Regions from separate parts of the Sulfitobacter sp. SH22 genome, predicted to be linked through region 2. Evidence: riboswitches for the same ligand, from Rfam matches in the RefSeq annotation. Region 2 holds a riboswitch; the other holds the start of a gene.

Region 1 (10,540 bases), on a different contig from region 2:
GACGCATTATAGAGCAAAGCCGCCGTCGGCGCTATTGCGCCAGCTTTTGCGAGCCTTTTGATGAAAGCGCGGCGCCTTGGGTTCTCCGCTCTGTTCTCGGGGGCAGCTTGCTGCACTTGACCATCAACTGATTGAGTGTCCTTGCGATCAGCCATGGAAGCATACCTTTCTGAAATTGAAGAAACGATGAAACCTTGCGTTGAGGAAATCAGCTCGCAAAAGCCATTCCGTTCGATGAAGCGTCATGAAGCAAAATAACTGCCGGAGCGATTGCACCCGCTTTCGCCAGACGTCTGATGAAGGCCCGTCTTCTCGGGCACTCTATTCCATCCTCAGACATTTTGCCCTGCACCGGATCCTCATCAGTAAGATTTTTGCCTTGATTGTCCAATGCCATGCCTCGCTTTCAATTCAAAAAAACCAGACCATTTCCCGCACGCGAAGTCAACGTTCCGAAATGTGGACTGCAACGTCCTCACTCCGCAATACCAACCATGTTCATCGCTTGGATCGATCAGATTCCAACTCTCCTATCAGTTTCATCACAATATTCCAAAATCCGAAAAGAAGACTCTTGGCTCCGGCCGTCTCACGCAAATAGTCTGGCAGATGAGGAAGTGCTTGTAACAGGCTATCGTCTGAACGACTCTCTCTGAAACGGTTCCATTCTGCAGAAATCCGCCCACTAAACCGTTCTGATGCAAGGCGGCTCTTCAATGCTCGTATTTCAGTCTTATCGAAAGGAGTGCGACTTAGACGGGTCAGGACTTCGGGTGGGATATCAGCTTCCAACACATCCCTAAGGTAGCCCAAAGCCACAGTCATGATAATTGAGGAGTGCGTTCGTTCAGCGTTTGCAACCAAGCGGTCCCAATCAAAGGTTTTGTCGGCAGTTTGCAAGATCCAATGCGCATCAAGCACCCAACGCACGGGTGGATGAAAATTTTGCGCGAGGCCATGCGCGCAGACCTGCAATAGCTGATCCTCAAGAGACAGTGTCCGAATAGTGGTGCCATTGACAATGTAGGTGGCCGTTCGTTCCCAGTAAATTTCGTCGGTTCCCGGCCAGCTTGCATGGTGGTTGATATGCAGGTGCAAGTCCAAGTCAAATTCATGATCGGTATGCGCCCAAGAAAGGCCAGAGCGGAACAATCGAGTAAGACTATCCGCAGACGCCGAATGTAGGGATTTTGGATACCAACCCAGATCCTTAAGATGCGCTGCAGCACGATCGAAATCCGCCTCGCGGACCAGCATGTCAATATCACCGACACGACGACAACTAAGATGCGGATAGACGGTTGGTGCCAATGCGGCCCCTTTAAAGATCAAGAACTCTAGACCGAATTCCACGAACTGTCGGGCAATCATCTGAAGCTGCCTCAAGAGTAGCTGATTGCTGAACGCATTTTGCACCCGCATAATTTTTAACTGCGGTTCTCTGGGGTCATCGATCAGTTTGGGCCCGAGCGAATAATGAATATGCGGCAACACCTGGTTCTGGGCGACACTCGAGAAATCTATACCTTCCTGAGCCCTCTGAAAGGCGGCAAAGGCCTTCTTAGGTCCAAGAACGGCGGCCCGAAAAAGGTCATCTGGCAGCAACCCTCTCCAGACACGCAGTGCGGACATAAGCTTGGGGTCACGTAAATGGGCAGGCAGCAACCTGTCTATGCCGGCATTGCTTGGGATGTATTTTGGTGGGGGTATTAGATCTTTGCCCATCAGGCCTTTCTCACAACCCGAAATAGGGCAAAAGATTTCATATTGAAGAACCGGCTTTTGGAGGGGCCTCACCTTATCTGTGAGGTTCGAGGCTCAATTGAGCTTCATCAGTATTTCACTAATACACTCGCCTTTGGGCAGTCGATAATCAAGAGCGGTATCGCATTGCTTTGAGTGATATCCCCTTCCTGCGCTTTTCTTGACCAAATTGAAGCCGTGACATGTCCAGCTTGCTTGTCCCCGCGCCTCTTTTCGCGACCCGCTTACTGTCGATGAGGTTCTGTCGAGCCGAATGGTCGCCTACCCATTCCGCAAGCTGATGTGCTGCCTCATGACCGACGGCGGTGGCATGTTCTCTTCCTCCGGAACAGTCGTGCCGGGCAATACTGCCTGACCGGTCGCAGAACCGAGAGCTGAATGTCGCCTCCTGCCGTGCTTTTTACAATACGCTTTGTCGGACAACCGCTTTTCTGATTATTCCGTTGAACGTCTGGCGATATTCTGTGGCAGATAATCAGTTGCGTGCCGAATGGTCCCTTGGTGGTCAATGCCTCCTGTGGCAAAGCCAGTGCCACGTCTCATCCGACGAAAAAACCCTGCATTCCAGCTTGTGCAAACAGACCAGACAGGTCACGATTTGCGGTGAACAACATCGTAGGGGAGGATTTCAGATGAATATCGTACTAAGATCAGCAGTGGCGGCAGTCGCCCTGACGACACTGGCCGTAACAGCCGCATCAGCCGAAACGCGCATTACGTATAAGTCGGCCAAAACCGGGTCGTCCTATTACCAGATGGGCGTTGAACTGGCCGAAGCCATGAAAGCCGGCACCAACGGCGATGTGATCGTCACAGTCGAAGAAAGCCAAGGATCCGTCCAGAACGTGATGGAAACCAAGGCGCGCGGGGGTGACTATGTGTTCACCACACCACCCGCACTGGTAGGCCTTGCGCAAAAAGGCAAAGCCATGTTCGAGGGCAAGCAAGATCCGGCCTTTGACGAAATTCGCGCGCTTTTCCCGATCCCGTCTTTGACCATGCATTTTGTTATGTCTGCCGACAGCGGTGTGACTGATCTGATGGGGATGGAAGGCAAGACCATTCTACTGGGCAAGGGCTCGTTCGGGGCGACCGAAGGCGCAAAATATATCGAGATGTTCGGGCTGACCGACAAGGTCAAGATCGCGGATGCGGAGCTTTCCAATGCGGTTGCCGCGCTCAAGAACGGTCAGATCGACGGCTTTGTCACCGCAGGTTCGTGGCCCGCACCCAATGTGATCGAAGCGGCGGCGTCTACGACGGTCACGGTCTTGTCACTCAGCGATGACCAGATTGCCCAGACCAAGCGCACGATGCTGACGATCCCTGCGGGCACCTATGCTGGACAAGACGCCGACATCACCACAACCTCGCTGCCGGTTGTGGCCTATACGACCACTGCGATGGATGATGACACGGCGTACCAGCTGACCAAGACATTTTGGGACAGCAAGGCCAAACTCGGCGATACCTCCCCATGGTGGAGCGGCGTCGACCAAGCCATGTTGAGCAATATCGCCGGCAAAATCCACCCCGGTGCCGCGCGCTATTACGCCGAGGCAGGCATCGAGCTGACTGACGCGCAAAAGTAAGCAGCTACCCGTTTGGCAGGCCGGATCACGCATCCGGCCTGCTGTCGCTCTCCAAAGAGACGTCCCCCATGAATACACTTCTCAATGGTCGCATCGCCGCGGCTTTCTGGCTGCTGTTGGCCGCTGGTCTGGTCGGCTATCACCTTGCGCTGATCTTCTCGGGTCTGGTGTCGAATCTGGTTAGCCGGCCGTTGCATATGGCATTCATCCTGCCCTTCGTGCTGGTTCTGGGGGCCACCAGCCGTGCGGGCCTGATCAGTGGTATCGTGCTGGCTGTGCTTGGTATTGGTGCCGCACTTTGGATTGCGTTGAACAATGACATGCTGGGGGATCAATACGGGTTTCTCGAAGGGAATTTCCAAAGAGCGATTGCAATCACACTGCTCGCCGTCACGCTTGAAACCGCGCGTCGTGCCATCGGCTGGCCCCTGCCTTTGGTGGCGGGAACGGCCCTACTTTACGGACTGTACGGCCAATATATTCCCGGCCAGTTTGGCCATTCCGGCACCCCGCTAAACAGTTTTCTGGGTACGCTGACCATTGCCGAAGGCGGCATTTGGGGGTCGCTTACGGGGGTATCCGTCGGGGTGGTGTCGATCTTTGTCATCTTTGGTGCTGTGCTGAACGCGGGCGAGGCTGGCCAGGGCTTTATGAATGTCGCCGCTGCCGCTGCTGGTCGGCTAAAGGGCGGTGCCGCCAAGGTGTCGGTAATTTCCTCGGCCCTTTTCGGCTCTATCTCGGGGTCGGCATCGGCCAATGTCGCGTCAACGGGCGCGATCACCCTGCCCGCGATGACGAAACTCGGCTACCCAAAACGGCTGTCTGCTGCGGTGGAGGCTGTGGCCTCTTCGGGTGGGCAGATCATGCCACCGCTGATGGGTGCGGGGGCGTTTGTGATGGTTGAACTGACGGGCGTGCCCTACACTTCGATCATGGCTGCGGCGATCCTGCCTGCCTTTTTGTATTTCCTTGCCGTCTGGGTCGGCATCAACGCCTACGCGCGGCGCTTTGACCTGAAGGGTGTGGATGCTGCCGACCGCCCTGCCCGGCGCGATGTGATCATCACCTCGCTATTCTTTCTTGTGCCGTTTTCGGTGCTGCTTTGGGCGATGTTCGGCGCAAAATTCACCCCTGAATATTCCGCCGCACTGGCCATTCTTGCGGGGGCCTTGCTGCTGTTCATCAACGCTGACTTGAAAAGCGACCGCGCCCAGATCATTGACCGCCTCACCAGCGCGGTGCTGAACGCGGCCAAACAAGTGTCGATGATTGCGGCCATCATCCTATGTGCGTCGATCATCATCGGGGTTCTGTCGATCACCGGTCTGGGGGTCAAAATCACCTCGTTGATCCTTGAAGGGTCGGGTGGCCTGCTCTGGCCTTCGCTGCTTCTGACCGCCCTCGCCTGCCTGATCCTCGGGATGGAGGTACCGACCACCGCCGCCTATGTCATCTGCGTGTCAGTCGCGGGTCCGGCGCTGACGCAACTGGGGCTTGAGCCGTTACAGGCGCATCTGTTTGTGTTCTGGTTTGCGCTGCTGTCCACCATCACGCCCCCTGTTTGCGGTGCCGTCTTTATCGCGGCGGGCATGATCGGGGAAAACTGGCTCAAGGTTGCGATGACGGCAATGGCGCTAGGCGTTGGTCTGTATATCATCCCCTTGGGCATGATCGCGAACCCCGACATGCTGCGCCTGGCCGAAACACCGATTGCCGCGATCATCGCGATGCTGCGGGTCGCCGTTGGGCTAACGCTTGTATCTTACGGGTTGATCGGCGCGCGCACCCTTGTGCCAACCGTGCTGATGGTCGGGGCCGGGTTGGCCGTTGTATTTTCGGGCGTATTCATTTGAAGCAAGATTAAGTCACCGAAGGACAAACGCCAAAAGGATCAGGCAAATGATCACACTCACGACCCAAATGGAGAGGGAGATGCGCCTGTGCAAACTCAGGTGCCTCAGGCGATCAATCATAGTCAAACCTCTCTGATAGGATACGATGAGACGGCGTGCCGCGCGTGATCAAATGGTCTTCGACGATGTCCATCATGATTGACGGGCCACACAGGACAAAGACCCATTCCTTGAAGTCGTCGGCCGAGAAAACCCGATCCAAAAGCGCTGCATCAATAAACCCTGTCTCGCCCTCCCAACTCTCCGGCGGTTCGGACAAGACAAAGGTCGTGTCCTCCCTATCCAGCTCCTCGCGGTAGGCGATTTGTTCAGCGGATCGGTTTCCGTAAACCAGCTTAACCTTTCGCGGATCATCGGTCAGGCGCATCTGCCTGAGAATTCCCAACAGGGGCGCAATCCCCACGCCGCCCGCGATCAAGGCAACGCCCGGTTCGGGGTGACCGTCGACAGTCAGGCTTCCAAACGGGCCATCCAGATACGCGACCGTATCAGGTTTTATCTGACCGATCGTTCGGGTAAAATCGCCAAGTTCCTTGATCATGAAAGAGATTTCTGGCCCTGCGGCGGGTGCTGACGAAAGGGAGAAAGGGTTCTCTTTCAACGAAAACGGACCATGCCCCACGTTCAGCCAGACAAATTGACCCGCTTGGTAAACCAGACCTGCATGGCCGTCGGGTGTTAAGGTCAATTTCCATTGTTTCGGCGTAACCTGCACAACAGACGTAACACGCCACGCGCGGGCCTTTTCCCGAAGCGGCGCGATCAAGTAAACGTAGAAAAGCGACCCGGCAGCGGCGGCAGTCATTGCCAGCCAGAAGCCGGTCATCACAGTCTGCGATCCATAGCGGCCTGCATATACCGTGTGGTGCAGCAAAAGCACGGCGATCAACAGGGCACCAACACCATGCATCAAGCGCCACGTCTCGTATTTATAGTCTAATTTGCTGCGCCAGATCGCAAGAATGACAAAGCTGGGCAGGATCAGATATGCGGCGATACCTGTGGATAGGTCAGCAATATCGGTCGTGATGACCAGTTGGCGGGTCATATCCCAAGGGCGCTGTCCACCAGACGGTGTACCGCGATATAGAAAAGGGTGAAGCGCCGCAAAACCCAGTGCTATCCTTGCCATGATCTGATGAAACCGCATGGTCACATCCATGCCGATATCATTCGAAATATTCTTGAAGCGGCCGGAGAGCACAAACTCCATAAGGATCATGGAAAACGCAAGAATACCAAGGCCGGAGGCAAGTTCCTGATGGAATGCCCGCGGTGGCCCGCCGACCAGCCAGGACAAGATCAGGGGCAAGGTGACAGCCGCAATATAGCAGACAACCAAAAACAGCGGCTTCATATTCTTTTGTGATCCATTTCTTACGTCGCAGCAATTACTTCAGGGGTCGGCGCTGGCACCCAAGAGGTGTGCCTCAGCCTCTAAACCCCGTCTTTGATCTGGTTAATCAGTGGCGTCGATACCGGCCAGCCAATCATCGGTCGTCCTGAAAAGTGAATTCCAATCAGTATATTCCTTATCCGCGTCCAAGTCTGCCTCCGGGTTTTTTGAGGCCAGGATGCGACGCATGATGAACCGTCGGAAAATATCATACTCTGACGGCAGATATGCACCCGCGACTTGCTCAACACGGCTTGGCACCCAGCCCGTCGCTTCGACGAACTCATCTTTGATCTTATCCAGAGTCTTCCAATCTTCGGCTTCATGCCCCGCAGCGGCAAGTGATACTGACAAAAACAAGGTCGGTTTCGCTTGGAGGTCTTTGGACCGTTCCGCCACAAAATTGGTCAGTGCCCGCTGGTAGTGACCCACATGGACCGATGCCGCCAGAATTACGCCATCAAACCGCTGGAGGTCCATTCGGGTCGCATTCGCGAGTTCCACAAGTTCGACAGAACGCCCGCCATCCACGATGTGATCGGCCAATCTCTGGGCGATCTTTCGCGTTTGCCCCTCTGTGGAAGCATAGGCTATCAGAACTTTCATGCATGTCTCCAATCATAGACGGCAATTTCTAACCGGGGAATTGCGATGCCCTAGCCGCGTTTCTGGATTTGAACATTTTTCAAGGCCGCGGCATTGATCTTGGTCAAACCGGGAAGTTCGACAAAACCAAACGCAGTATATTGACACCCCATGGGAAAGCACCCCAAGATATAGGTGCTTTGGTTCCTGCGATGCGAGTCGCAGGCTAAGAGGGAAGCCGGTGAAATACCGGCGCTGCCCCCGCAACTGTAAGCGGCAAGTGTTGGCCTTTTACCCACTGGTGCATCTGCACCGGGAAGGATGGCAACACATTCGAGCCGCGAGCCAGGAGACCTGCCCAAGCACGATACGATAACCGCGAGCGGAGGGCTTGGGGACGTGTTTATGGTATGGCCCTATTCAGGCGGTACCCTGCGCGCCCCTGTTCCTTTGCAAAACAACCAAAGGATATGGGCATGACCATCACTGTTTATTCGAAACCTGCTTGCGTGCAATGCACAGCCACCACCCGCGCGCTGGACATGCGCGGTCTGGACTACCGCGTTATCGACCTGACACAAGATGCAGACGCGATGAATGACGTGACCGAAATGGGCTACCGTCAGGTTCCGGTTGTTGTGGCGGGTGATGCGCATTGGGCCGGGTTTCGCCCCGATATGATCGGCCAACTGGCATAAATGGGAATGGGCGGGCTGGTCTATTATTCGTCTGCGACGGGCAATACCGCGCGGCTGGTTGCCGCCTTGGGGCGTGATGCCATGCGCATTCCGATCCGCCCGTCCGAACTGATGCCATCCCCTGCCCGCCCCTTTGTGCTGATCTGCCCGACATTTGCAGATGGCGCAGGGCGCGGGGCGGTCCCCAAACAGGTGATCGGGTTTTTGAATGCCCCCGCCAATCGCGCCTTGCTGCGCGGTGTGATCGGTGCGGGGAACCGCAACTTTGGGGCGACATTCGCCCTGGCTGGCGATGTGATCGCCCAAAAATGCAACGTGCCCGTGCTCACCCGGTTCGAGCTGGCAGGAACAGACAATGATATCGCCCGCATCCGCGACGGGCTGGACAAATTTTGGAGAACGCAATGCTTGATGACGGTATAGACGCAGGGATGGATTATCATGCGCTGAATGCGATGCTGAACCTGTACGACTCTCAGGGTCATATCCGGTTTGACGCAGACCGCATGGCAGCGCGTCAATATTTCCTTCAACATGTGAACCAGAACACCGTTTTCTTTCATTCGCTGGACGAAAAACTCAGCTATCTGGTCGACGAAGGATATTACGAAGCGGCGGTGCTTGACGGATACCCGCGCGCCTTCCTTCACCAGATCTGGGAGGCCGCATTTGCGCAAAAATTCCGTTTCCCCACGTTTCTGGGCGCGTTCAAATATTACACCTCCTACACGCTGAAAACCCGAGACGGGAACCGGTTTCTGGAACGCTACGAGGACCGCGTGGTCATGACCGCGTTAACGCTGGCGCGTGGCGATCAGGTGCAGGCGATGGCGTTCATGCACGAAATCCTGTCGGGGCGTTTCCAACCCGCCACGCCCACATTCCTTAACGCCGGAAAGCAAAGCCGAGGGGAGCTGATATCCTGTTTCTTGCTGCGGCTTGAAGACAACATGGAAAGCATCGGGCGCGGTATCAATTCGGCCCTGCAACTTAGCAAGCGTGGCGGTGGCGTCGCTTTGATGCTGACCAACATTCGCGAACAAGGTGCCCCGATCAAAGGGATCGAAAACCAGTCCTCCGGTGTCATCCCCGTGATGAAGCTGCTGGAGGATTCTTTCTCATACGCCAACCAGCTGGGCGCGCGGCAAGGTGCGGGGGCGGTATATCTGAATGCGCATCACCCTGATATTTTGCGCTTTCTTGATACCAAGCGCGAGAACGCAGACGAAAAAATCCGCATCAAGACGCTGAGCCTTGGCGTGGTAATCCCGGATATTACCTTTGAGCTGGCCAAGAAAAACGAGGATATGTACCTGTTCTCGCCGCATGATGTTGAGCGTGTCTATGGCCTGCCGTTTTCAGACATTTCAGTGACCGAAAAATACGCCGAGATGGTCGACAACAAACGCATCCGCAAAAAGAAAATCAACGCACGTGAATTCTTTCAGACCCTCGCTGAAATCCAGTTCGAGAGCGGCTATCCCTACATCATGTTCGAAGACACGGTGAACAGCGCCAACCCGATCAACGGGCGCATCGCGATGTCAAACCTGTGCTCGGAAATCCTGCAAGTGAACGAGGCCAGCACGTTTCACGATGATCTGGGTTATGACCACCTTGGCACGGATATCTCTTGTAACTTGGGGTCGCTTAACATCGCCAAAACGATGGATGGACCCGACTTTGGCGCGACGGTCGAAACCTCCATTCGGGTGCTGACAGCTGTGTCTGAAATGTCGTCGATCAATTCGGTACCCTCCGTGCGGCGTGGCAATGACGAAAGCCATGCGATCGGGCTGGGGCAGATGAACCTGCACGGCTATCTCGCGCGCGAACGCATCCATTATGGCAGCGCCGAGGGGGTCGAATTCACGTCCCTCTATTTCGCCGCTGTCGCCTATCACGCCATTCGCGCGTCGAACCTTTTGGCGCAGGAAAAGGGCGAAACCTTTAAAGACTTCGCGACCTCTACCTATGCAAGCGGTGCGTTTTTTGACACCTACACCACCCGCGACTGGCTGCCCGAAAGTGACGCTGTAAAGGCACTGTTCGAGGGCAAAGACCTTCCCACCCGCGAAGATTGGGCCAAGCTGCGCGATCTGATCATGGAACACGGGCTGTACAATCGCAACTTGCAGGCGGTGCCGCCCACGGGGTCAATCAGCTACATTAACAACTCCACGTCTTCGATCCATCCCATCGTCAGCAAGATCGAAATTCGCAAAGAGGGCAAGATCGGGCGCGTCTATTACCCTGCCCCGTTCATGAACAACGACAACCTCGAATTCTACCGCGATGCCTATGAGATCGGGCCCGAAGCGATCATCGACACCTATGCCGCCGCAACCACCCATGTGGATCAGGGCCTGTCGCTGACCCTGTTCTTCCCCGCCGATGCCTCGACCCGCGACATCAACCGCGCGCAGATCTACGCGTGGAAGAAGGGCATCAAAACCATCTATTACATCCGCCTGCGCCAAACCGCCCTTGAGGGGACGGAAGTCGACGGCTGCGTTTCCTGCACATTGTGAGGCCCGATATGAAAGACCTTGACCACGCCACCGCTGTCCCCCGCGCCATCAACTGGAACCG
Region 2 (10,540 bases):
AGGAAAGGCACCGCAACCAAGGCACCTGCAATTCCCCAAAGCCAGCCCCAGAACACCACGGTCAGAAACACGGCGACCGTGTTCATCTCAAGGCGGCGACCGACCAGCCATGGCGTGACGATCTGCCCCTCAAGCATGGTCAGCGTGAGATAGCCCAAGGGGGCCAGCAAGGCATAGCCAAGGCTGTCGAAGGTCACGATTGAAAAACCCGCGACCAAGATAACGCCACCGAACCCGCCGATATAGGGCAGGAAATTCAGCATGAACGCGGCAATCCCCCAGATATAGGCCGAAGGCAGGCCCAGTGCCGTCAGATACAGCCCGACGCAAATACCAAGCCCCGCGTTGATCGACGCGATGGTCAGCAGATACCGCGACACCCGTTTTTCCACATCATAGACGGTCTGCAATGCACGTTTCTTGCCTGTCATGGTGGGCATGGACTGCACCAGCTTGAGGTAGAACATCTCTCCTGATGACAACAAGAACAGCGCGAGGATCAGGATAACCGCAAGCGACGCGCCTGTGGTGCTGACCGTATCCAGCGCCGTGTCCAGCAATCCGGGTTGGCGCACGACGACTTCGTTGCTGTTGTCGACGCCGCCATTGCTGATCTTGTCGACTTCCTCGCTGGCGCTGCGCATGGTTTCGACCGCTTGACTAAGGCTGCTGAGCTTTTGTTCGATTTCCCGGCCCATTTGCGGGATTTCGTCGCTCCAAAGGGCAACCGTCCCGGCGGAGAGCACCACCACCGACAGGATCAGCAGCGCGGTGGCCGACACCAGAATAAAGGCGGAAACGACATGTGGCACGCCAATACGGTACAAGCCACGGCCAACGGGGCTTAGGGTCAGGGCAAGCAAAAAGCCCAGCAAAATCGGCAAGATAAGGTCTTTGGCAAAATAGGCTGTGACAAAAAGCGATATCAGCACCAGCATTTGCAAAGAGCGCCGGATCGAGGGAATGTGTTCCACAGGAATGTCCAATGCGTCAGGGGTTACGGATCAAACGCCGCAACCGGGCAAAAGGTTCACGGCCAAGCACACGATTGTTGCATGTCGCGGCAATACCGCTCGCGAAGGGGGCGGATCTGTGCTGATGTGGGGGCATGTCTGATACGGAGAAACCAAAATGCCCGTCACGCCCCTAGGTCTGGACCCGTCCCTTTGCTTTATCGGGGGGGCTTGGGTGCCCTCTGCCACGTCGGCGCGTGTGACGCTGGTGAACCCGTCGGATGGATCGCGCCTGTGTGACATTGCGCGCGGATCGGACACAGACATTGATCGCGCGGTGCAGGCTGCCCATGCGGCGTTGCGCGGCGACTGGGGCCGCGCCACCGCAGCCGAACGCGGGCGGGTGCTGGCGCGGATCGGGCAGGGGGTTCTGGACAATATCGACGAACTGACCCGCCTCGAGGCGCTGGATGTGGGCAAGCCGTTGAAACAGGCCCGTGCAGATGTGCTGGCGCTGGCGCGCTATATGGAGTTTTACGGCGGTGCCTGTGACAAGCTGCACGGCGAAACGATCCCGTATCTGGACGGCTATACCGTCTATACCTTGCGCGAACCGCATGGGGTGACGGGGCATATCATCCCTTGGAATTATCCTATGCAGATCATCGGGCGTTCTGTCGGGGCGGCCCTTGCGATGGGCAACGCCACGGTGCTCAAGCCCGCCGAGGAAGCCTGTCTCACAGCCCTTGCCTTTGCGCAGATCGCCCATGCGGCAGGCCTGCCCGCCGGTGCGCTGAATGTGGTGCCGGGCTTGGGGGCCGAAGCGGGGGCGGCGCTGACGCGGCATTCCGGCGTGCATCATCTGTCGTTTACCGGCTCTGTCGGGGTCGGAAAGCTGATCCAGGAAACCACCGCCCGTAATGTCGTGCCTGTCACGCTTGAACTGGGGGGCAAGTCGCCGCAGCTGGTGTTTGACGATGCCGATATTGATGCAGCACTGCCGTTTCTGGTCAATGCGGGCATCCAGAATGCGGGCCAGACCTGTTCGGCGGCCTCCAGGATATTGGTGCAGCGCGGTGTCTATGACCGCGTGGTGGCACAGATGGGCGCGCGGTATGATGTCTTTCGGGTAGGCCCGGCCATGGCCGATCTGGATGTCGGGCCGCTGATTTCGTCGCGCCAAAAGGCCATCGTCGAAGGGTATCTGGCCAAGGGCGACGGTTTGGAGGTCGTCGGCCGTGGCCTGATCGTGGCGGATGCGCCTGAAAACGGGGCCTATGTCGCGCCGACATTATTCGCCGGTGTCGCCCCCGATCATGTGCTGGCCCAAGAGGAAATATTCGGCCCCGTGCAGGTCATCATCCCCTTTGATACCGAGGAAGAGGCCGTGCAAATCGCCAATGGCACCGACTTTGGATTGGTCGCCGCCGTGTGGTCGCAAAACGGGGCGCGGCAGATGCGGCTGGCCAAACAGCTGCGCGCGGGTCAGGTGTTCCTGAATAACTACGGCGCGGGGGGCGGGGTTGAACTGCCTTTCGGGGGGGTGGGACTGTCCGGACATGGCCGCGAAAAGGGCTTTGAGGCGCTTTACGGGTTCTCGACCCTCAAGACGGTTGCGGCGTTCCACGGCTAGCGAAAAGTTAAGAATCGTCTTCACAAACGGTGCGACCGGTTGTAGCAACGGACTCACTTTGGTCCGGACGGTTCTGTCGTTCGGTTAAAAGGGAACGTGGTGCGGCACCTGCCCATTCCACGACTGCCCCCGCAACTGTAAGCGGCGAGCGATACCGGCAAAGGCCACTGTCATGTCTGTCATGATGGGAAGGTCCGGTTCAGCTTTGACCCGCAAGTCAGGAGACCTGCCAAGGTGATCACCCTGCTAAGGGCGCGAGGGGCGCTTTGGCTGCGGATTCTCCGCTGTGGTGGCTTCACCGTCTGCGGGGGGCAATCCAGTCCCTTTACTGACATTCACGACGTCAAACGACCGATTGCCGGTCGTTACCAAAGGGACTTAAGATGTTTAGAACATCCCTACTTTCATCCGCCGCGCTTATCGCGCTTTGCACCTCGGCCGCTGTTGCACAGGAAACACTGGCACTGGACGAGATCATCGTGTCGGGCGGCCTGTCGCCCATCGCCGCCAACGCCTATGGCCGCGCCGCAACTGTCATCACCGCACAAGACATCGAAGACCGCGGCATCACCAATGTCGCAGACGCCCTGCGCAGCCTGCCCGGTGTTCAGGTCAGCGGTGTTAGCAGCAACTTTACCCAAGTGCGCATCCGTGGCGGCGAAGCAAACCACACATTGGTGCTGATCGACGGTGTCGAAGCTGCCGGTGGCGACGGCGAATATGTGTTCAGCGGGCTTGAGACCGCCAACATCGAACGCATCGAAGTCCTGCGCGGCCCCCAGTCTGTGTATTACGGGTCGAACGCGTCTTCGGGTGTGATCAACATCATCACCCGCAAGGGCGATCTGGGCGAAACCTATTCCACCAGCCTCGAAGTCGGCTCTGCGACAATCGCCACCGCGTTTATCGCGCGCCGCAACGAACGGGGCGGTGTGTCGCTGTCCTTGGCGCATACCAATGACGCCGGCTATGACCAGTCTGGTGATGGCGGCGAAAAAGACGGGCTAGAGCGTAACACAGCGATCCTGAGCGGCGATTATCTGGTGACGGATGATCTGAAACTGGGCTTCGTTCTGCGCACATCCGATGAAAACTACGATTTTGATTCCACCTCTTTCGTGGCGACCGATCCGGCCAGCTATGTTGTTGACGATCCGTCGCAATATGCCGACCGCAAGGAACTGACAGCGCAGGTTTATGCCGAATACATGATGATGGGCGGGCGTTTGACGCACCGTCTGGCTTATGAAACCACCCGCAACCGCCAAAGCTCTAACGGGGCACCTTTGGGGCAGACCGAGAGTGAAGCGCTGAAATACCGCCTGAGCTATGGGTTGGACGGGCGCAGTGTTGCTGAAACCGATCACCTGCTGAACCTGCTTGTCGAGCGTCAAAGCGATACCAGCGACAGTAACCCGGCCTATAACCGCGCGGCCCAATCCATTGCCTTGGAATATCGCGGTGCGTTCAGCAACGGTGTTGATCTGCAAGCCGGTGCACGTTTCGACGACAACGATGTTTTCGAGAACGCCACGACGTGGAATGTTGGTCTGGGCTATACCTTGGCTGGATCGGGCATCCGTTTGCACGCATCGGCTGGTACGGGCGTTGTGAACCCCTCGTATTTCGAGCTTTTTGCCAATGCATTTGGCTATACCGGCAACCCAAACCTGCGTCCGGAAGAAAACAAGAGCTTTGATATCGGGGCCGAATTCCCGGTGTTTGAGGGGCGCGGCACGATTGATGTGACGTATTTCAACGAAAAGCTGACAGACGAGATTTCTGCCCTCTCGCTTGGTGGTGGTGCATTCACCTACGAGAACCAGGCCGGTGAAAGCACCCGCGAAGGTGTTGAGATTTCGGGTAACATGCAGGCGACCGACACCGTTTCGCTGCGCATGTCCTATACCTATTTGGATGCGAAGAACCCCAATGGCAGCGTGGAAATCCGCCGTCCGCGTCACGAATTCACCCTTGGTGCCACAGTTGAAACCTTTGGCGGCCGTGGGTCGGTTTCCGCAGACCTGCGCCACGTGTCGGCAAATTATGACACGCAGTTCTTTGGGACCTATCCGACGATCAAACTGCCGTCCTATACCACGGTTGATGTGGCCGCCGATTACGACCTGAATGACCGCGTGACGCTGACAGGGCGGATTACCAACCTGTTTGACGATGATGCAGTTGACGTCTGGGGCTATGCCAGCCGGGGCCGCGCGGCCTATATCGGTGTCCGTGCGAACTTCTAAACCCATCCACGCCATGTGGCTTGCGGGTGCGCTGTTTTGCGCGCCCGCTGTTTGCTTTGCCCAAGCCGCGCCGCAAAGGGTCGTGTCCTCAGACGCGCCGCAAAGGGTCGTGTCGATGAACCTGTGCACCGACCAGCTGGCAATGCTGATCGCAGGCGAGGGGCAGCTCTTGTCTGTCTCACAACTTGCCAGTGATCCGCGCAGCTCTGCTATGGTGGTGCAGGCGGACCAGTACATCACCAACCACGGACGCGCCGAAGAAATCTATCTGATGCAGCCCGATCTGGTGCTGACCAGCCCCTATAGTGCGCGCGCCACCGTGCGGATGTTGGAACGGCTTGGCATCAGGGTCGAGACCTTTGAGATCAGCAACAGTCTGTCCACCATCCCCGACCAACTGACCCATATGGGCGAGATCTTGGGCCAGCAAGACAAGGCGGCGGCACTGGTGGCCGAGTATCAAACCGCACTTGCCGCGTTTCAGGCCAACCCCTCCAACCGGCCCACAGCGGCGGTGTATCAGGCCAATGGCTATACCACAGGGGATAGATCCATGGCGGGGGAGATCCTGACCTTGGCGGGGTTTGAAAATGCGGCCGTTGCGGCGGGCTATGCGGGTGGCGGGATCATCCCGCTTGAGGTTCTGGCCATGGCGCAACCCGATGCCGTGATCCAAAGCCTGCCCTATGAGGGCGGATCACGCGCCGAAGAAATTATGGACCATCCCGCCGTTGCCGCGCTGCGCAAGAATGGCGAAAGGGCAGGGCTGACAGATCACGATTGGGTCTGTGGTACACCATTTGTCCTGCGCGCCATCGCCAAGATGACGGAACTGCGTATACGCATTCAAGCCCAAGGAGCGGTGGAATGAACCGCCTTGCATTGTTCTTGTGTACCATTGTGGTGCTGTTGTTCATCGGTGCGCTGGTGATCGGCCCGGCACAGCTGAGCGTGGGTCAAAGTCTGAACGCCCTGATGTTTGGCGACGACGGCCCGATGACGCTGGTGATGCGCGAAATCCGTTTGCCACGTGCCATACTGGGGGTGCTGGTCGGCGGTGCTTTGGGGCTGGCCGGGGCCGCGATGCAGGGCTATCTGCGCAACCCCCTGGCTGATCCGGGGCTGATCGGCGTGTCGGGCTCTGCGGCTTTGGGGGCGGTTTTGTCGATCCAGACCGGGCTTGCGGCGACGATGGTTCTGGCCTTGCCGATGATGGCGCTGGCGGGGGCATTGGTGGGCGTCTTGCTGGTCTTGGTGCTGGCCGGACCCCGCGGATCGTCCCTGACCCTGATCCTTGCCGGGATCGCGATTTCCGCCTTTGCGGGGGCGCTGACATCGCTGGTGTTGAACCTGTCGCCGAACCCCTATGCGGCGAGTGAAATCATTTTCTGGATGATGGGGTCGCTGGCGGATCGGTCGATGATCCATGTCTGGATCGCCTTGCCCCTGATCATCACAGGAAGCCTGCTGCTGTCGACCCTGTCGCGCGGGCTGGATGCGCTGACCTTGGGCGAAGACGCGGCCGAGGCGATGGGGGTGAACCTGACCCGCCTGCGTCTGTCACTGATCTTTGGCACGGCGGCGGTTGTGGGGGCGTCCACTGCGGTTGCGGGGGCGATCGGGTTTGTCGGTCTTGTGGTGCCGCATTTGCTGCGCCCTTGGGTTGGTGCACGGCCCGGTGCCTTGCTATGGGCCTCGGGGCTTGGCGGGGCGGCGATGATACTGGCCGCAGATATACTGGTGCGTGTGGTGCTGCCTGAAAGCGACCTCAAGCTGGGGGTGGTCACGGCACTGGTCGGGGCACCGCTGTTCCTGCACCTGATCTACCGCACGCGGAGGGACGGGCTATGACCATGCTCAGCCTGCGTGATTTCGCGGTGAAACGCCGGGACAAACAGATATTGCAGGGCATCAACCTGCAGATCGGACCATCGGAGATTGTCGGGCTGATCGGCCCGAATGGCGCGGGCAAGACGACGCTGATGCGCGCCTGCCTTGGCTTGATCCCGTCGCAGGGGCACAGTTCGCTGGCCGCCATGTCATCGCGGGATCGGGGCCGCGCCGCCGCGTGGATGCCGCAAGCGCGTGAAATCGCCTGGCCGGTGGATGTGGAAACCCTGATCCGCCTTGGCCGCATTCCCCATCTGGTCGCAGGCCAAAAGCCAAGCGCGGCAGACACAGCCGCCGTGGAACGCGCCATCGCCCGCATGGGTCTTGAGGATTACCGCCACCGCACAGCGACGCATTTGTCGGGGGGCGAACAGGCGCGCGTGCTGATTGCCCGCAGCCTTGCCCAAGAGGCCCCTTTGCTGATGGCGGATGAACCCACGGCGGGGCTTGATCCCGCGCACCAGATTGCGACCATGCAAACCTTTGCGGCCCTTGCCCGGACGGGGCAATCTGTGTTGGTATCCCTGCATGATCTGGGTCTTGCCGCCCGCCATTGCACCCGCATCGTGATGTTGCACAGCGGTGGCATTGCAGCCGATGGCCCGCCGCGTGACGTGCTGACCCCCGATCTGATCCGCGCCGCCTTTGGCATCAGCGCCTATTTGCAAGAAACACCCGACGGCATCATTTTCCAACCGCTAGAGGTTCTGTCATGACACCCGAAATGCTCGCTTTCCTGAACACCGGCGGTCCGGCGCTTTGGGCGATTGCGGTTCTATCCGTGCTGGTACTGGCCATCGTCTTGTGGAAATTGTGGCGTTTGTCGCTGATGGGCGCGTGGTCTCGTGCCCGCGCCGAGGCGATTGTCGCGGGCCAGTCTGTGCCTGCCAAAGGGCTGCGCGCCCGTTTCGCTGCCGATGTGATTGGCGCGCGCCGTTTACCTGACGGCCTTGCCCGCGAAGAGGTGATGCGCCTTGCGGGCCGTGTGCTGGTGCAACTGCGCAGCGGCTTGCGCCCGCTTGAACTGATTGTGACCATCGCGCCGCTGATCGGCTTGCTGGGCACCGTTTTGGGCATGATTGACGCGTTTCAGGCGCTGGAAACCACCGGCGGTCAGGCCGACCCGTCGGTTCTGGCCGGCGGCATCTGGGAGGCACTTTTGACCACGGCGGCAGGCATGGGCGTGGCGATCCCCGCCGCAGTCGCCCTTAGCTGGTTCGAAGCCATCGCCGAACGGGTGCAGGGCGACATGGAGGACATCGCCACACGTATCTTTACCTCCGGGGGGCAGGCGGGCTGATGTTTGCCTTTGCATCCCCACGCCGCAGCCGCAGGCCAAGCCTAACGCCAATGATCGACGTGGTGTTCTTGCTGTTGGTGTTTTTCATGCTGGCCTCGCAATTCGGTCAGGATGCGGCGGTGCGCCTGTCCGGTGCAGGGGCGGGGGCGGCCTATTCCGGCCCGCCGCGCCTGATCGACATCGCCCCCGACGCTCTGACGTTGAACGGCATGGGCGTTGATATTGCGGGCCTGCCCGATGCGCTGACCCCGCTGACCCAGGACCGCGCCGACACCGTCATTCTGCGCGGCACCGACGGGGCCAGCCTGCAACGGTTGCTGGATGTAGCACAGGCGCTGCAAGCCGCCGGGTTCGCCAATCTGGTCGTGGTGGAGTAGCGCCATGAAGTTCGCCCAACCCCGCCGCCGCCAGCCTGCTGAATCCATTGTTCCAATGATCAATGTCGTCTTTTTGCTGCTGATATTTTTCATGATGTCCGCCACGATCACGCAGGCCCCGCCGTTTGATCTGACCCTGCCCGAAACGCAGGCCAAGGGCGAAGTGACCGGCGACCAGACCTTGTATTTGTCGGCGCAAGGCACTGTTGGCTATGACGGCGCATTGGATGATGCCGCGTGGGACCTGCTTGGCGCGGTCGACCCTGCGCCGCTGACGGTCCGTGCGGATGCAACGCTCGAGGCCCGCAGGTTGGCGCAGGTTCTTGCGCGGCTGTCCGCGATGGGCCACGCAGATGTCGAATTGGTGATCCGTACGCCATGAAACAGTTCTTTGAATTCTCTGCCTTTCTTGCGGGTGCCACGGCGCTGCACCTGACGGTGGGCTATATCGCACCAACGGGTACCCAAAGCGCTGCGGGCGCGGGGGGCGATGCCACTGTCACGCTGGCGGCGGCAAACATGTCTGTGCAAGACATGGTGACCGAATGGGAAAAGCCCGTCGAGGTGGTGCAGAACGTGGTGCAACCGGCACAAATGCTCCCCGAATTGGCCGCCCCTGAACCCGCGATGCCACAAAGCGCTGTCACTTCGCGCGCCCCGTCACCTATGCCCGCTGCGGGTGCCGCCCCTGCATTGCCCGACGTCGATCAAACCCCGGCAGCCAAACCAAAACTGCCAGAGCAGCGCCCCAAACTGCGGCCAGAGCCGGTGGCAAAGCCAAAGCCAACGCCGAAACCGGTGGCCAAGGCCAAGTCAGTGCAGACCCCCAAAGCCACAGCGCAAAAACCGCAGCCCAGGAAATTTGCGCAATCCAACGCAGCACAAAAGGCGGCGGGGACAGGTGGCAAAACCGCCAAGGGCACGTCGGGTAACGCGGCAGCAACCGCAGCGAAACCGGGCAATAGCAAAAAACTGATGGCGTCCTGGGGCGGGCAGATCCGCACCAGCATCGAGCGGCGCAAGCGCTATCCATCGGGCACACGGGCGCATGGCACGGTGACGCTGGCCATTTCGGTCCATACCAAGGGGCAGGTGACGGGCGTGTCGGTGCGCAAATCTTCCGGCGTGGCCCAAATCGACCGCGCGGCGGTGGCTGCCGTGAAATCCGCCCGCATCGCTTCTGCGCCAAAGGGGCTGAAATCAGGGGTTCACAGCTTTACGCTGCCGATGAAGTTCGCGCCGTAACGCCTTGAAATCAGATTACTCGAGCGTGGTCGGATCGACCGCGATCAGGCCCAACCCACGCGCGGTGCTCATGGCCAGAATGGGGCTGTCCGGGCCGCCGGTGCTGATCTGGTAGGCGCGCATCGCCTTGCGGGTGGCGGTGTCGAAATTGCCTGAAATCTCTCCGGCATATGCACCCCGCGCCTCAAGCGCGCGCTGGAAGGTTTCGATGAATTGCGGTGTCAGCTGATCGGCGCACAGGGTCTCGAACCAGTTGTCCTTGCGCGGGGTCACAATTTGCTGCCGCGTTTCGGTGCGGTAAATCGGCAGGGCCTGAATTTCTCCGGTGGTGCTGATCTGGGCGGGCTGGACCTGCACCTGTTCGGTCACGGTCTGGATCACCGCAGGCGACACGGTGCGGCCCCAACAGGATCCGGGAGGTGCCCCTGCGGGCCCTTGGGTGGTGGCCTCGATCACGCCCGGCTCTGGCGGGGGGGAATCCGCACCCGACATGTCGCAGCCCGACAGCGCTGCAAGGCAAAGGGCGATGGAACACCCTGTTAACACCAATTTTCGTGAAATTGCCTGCACGCCATGCCTTTGTCGGTCTCGTCTTTTGCGGCAATCTAACGCGTTTTTCCGGCGCTGCCTAGATCAATGGATAGGGGACTAACTGATTGGCACGTTTCTGCGGCAATCACGAGGTGTCATTGGTGGGCAAAAGGGGCTGGCGAAGGGCCGCGGGGCTGGCTACACATAGGGCGATATTTATTGCACAGGGGGTCACAATGGCCAAAATCACCTACGTAGAATACAACGGCACGGAACATGTGGTGGATGTGGCCAATGGCATGACCGTCATGGAAGGCGCACGCGACAACAACATCCCGGGAATCGAAGCCGATTGCGGCGGG

Evidence for each region. Region 2 has a riboswitch for cobalamin ahead of ACSQ13_RS09410 (TonB-dependent receptor plug domain-containing protein). Riboswitches for the same ligand answer to the same signal wherever they lie in the genome.
Region 1: another riboswitch for cobalamin. It lies ahead of nrdH (glutaredoxin-like protein NrdH); the one in region 2 lies ahead of ACSQ13_RS09410 (TonB-dependent receptor plug domain-containing protein).

What each region holds. Positions count from the first base shown of each region.
Region 1 covers NZ_CBFFKI010000002.1:184,899-195,438, reverse strand. Annotated here, with positions in the region: gene ACSQ13_RS01270 (hypothetical protein) at 209-397, opposite strand; gene ACSQ13_RS01265 (nucleotidyltransferase family protein) at 499-1,725, opposite strand; gene ACSQ13_RS01260 (TAXI family TRAP transporter solute-binding subunit) at 2,397-3,356, shown strand; gene ACSQ13_RS01255 (TRAP transporter permease) at 3,425-5,209, shown strand; gene ACSQ13_RS01250 (ferredoxin reductase family protein) at 5,322-6,626, opposite strand; gene ACSQ13_RS01245 (flavodoxin domain-containing protein) at 6,729-7,271, opposite strand; cobalamin riboswitch at 7,435-7,626, shown strand; gene nrdH (glutaredoxin-like protein NrdH) at 7,727-7,948, shown strand; gene nrdI (class Ib ribonucleoside-diphosphate reductase assembly flavoprotein NrdI) at 7,955-8,371, shown strand; gene nrdE (class 1b ribonucleoside-diphosphate reductase subunit alpha) at 8,353-10,479, shown strand; gene nrdF (class 1b ribonucleoside-diphosphate reductase subunit beta) at 10,488-10,540, shown strand, end outside.
Region 2 covers NZ_OZ282573.1:1,517,690-1,528,229, reverse strand. Annotated here, with positions in the region: gene ACSQ13_RS09420 (AI-2E family transporter) at 1-974, opposite strand, end outside; gene ACSQ13_RS09415 (aldehyde dehydrogenase family protein) at 1,132-2,586, shown strand; cobalamin riboswitch at 2,629-2,834, shown strand; gene ACSQ13_RS09410 (TonB-dependent receptor plug domain-containing protein) at 2,970-4,835, shown strand; gene ACSQ13_RS09405 (ABC transporter substrate-binding protein) at 4,951-5,706, shown strand; gene ACSQ13_RS09400 (FecCD family ABC transporter permease) at 5,703-6,686, shown strand; gene ACSQ13_RS09395 (ABC transporter ATP-binding protein) at 6,683-7,441, shown strand; gene ACSQ13_RS09390 (MotA/TolQ/ExbB proton channel family protein) at 7,438-8,025, shown strand; gene ACSQ13_RS09385 (ExbD/TolR family protein) at 8,025-8,402, shown strand; gene ACSQ13_RS09380 (ExbD/TolR family protein) at 8,407-8,784, shown strand; gene ACSQ13_RS09375 (energy transducer TonB) at 8,781-9,647, shown strand; gene ACSQ13_RS09370 (peptidoglycan-binding domain-containing protein) at 9,663-10,217, opposite strand; gene ACSQ13_RS09365 (2Fe-2S iron-sulfur cluster-binding protein) at 10,415-10,540, shown strand, end outside.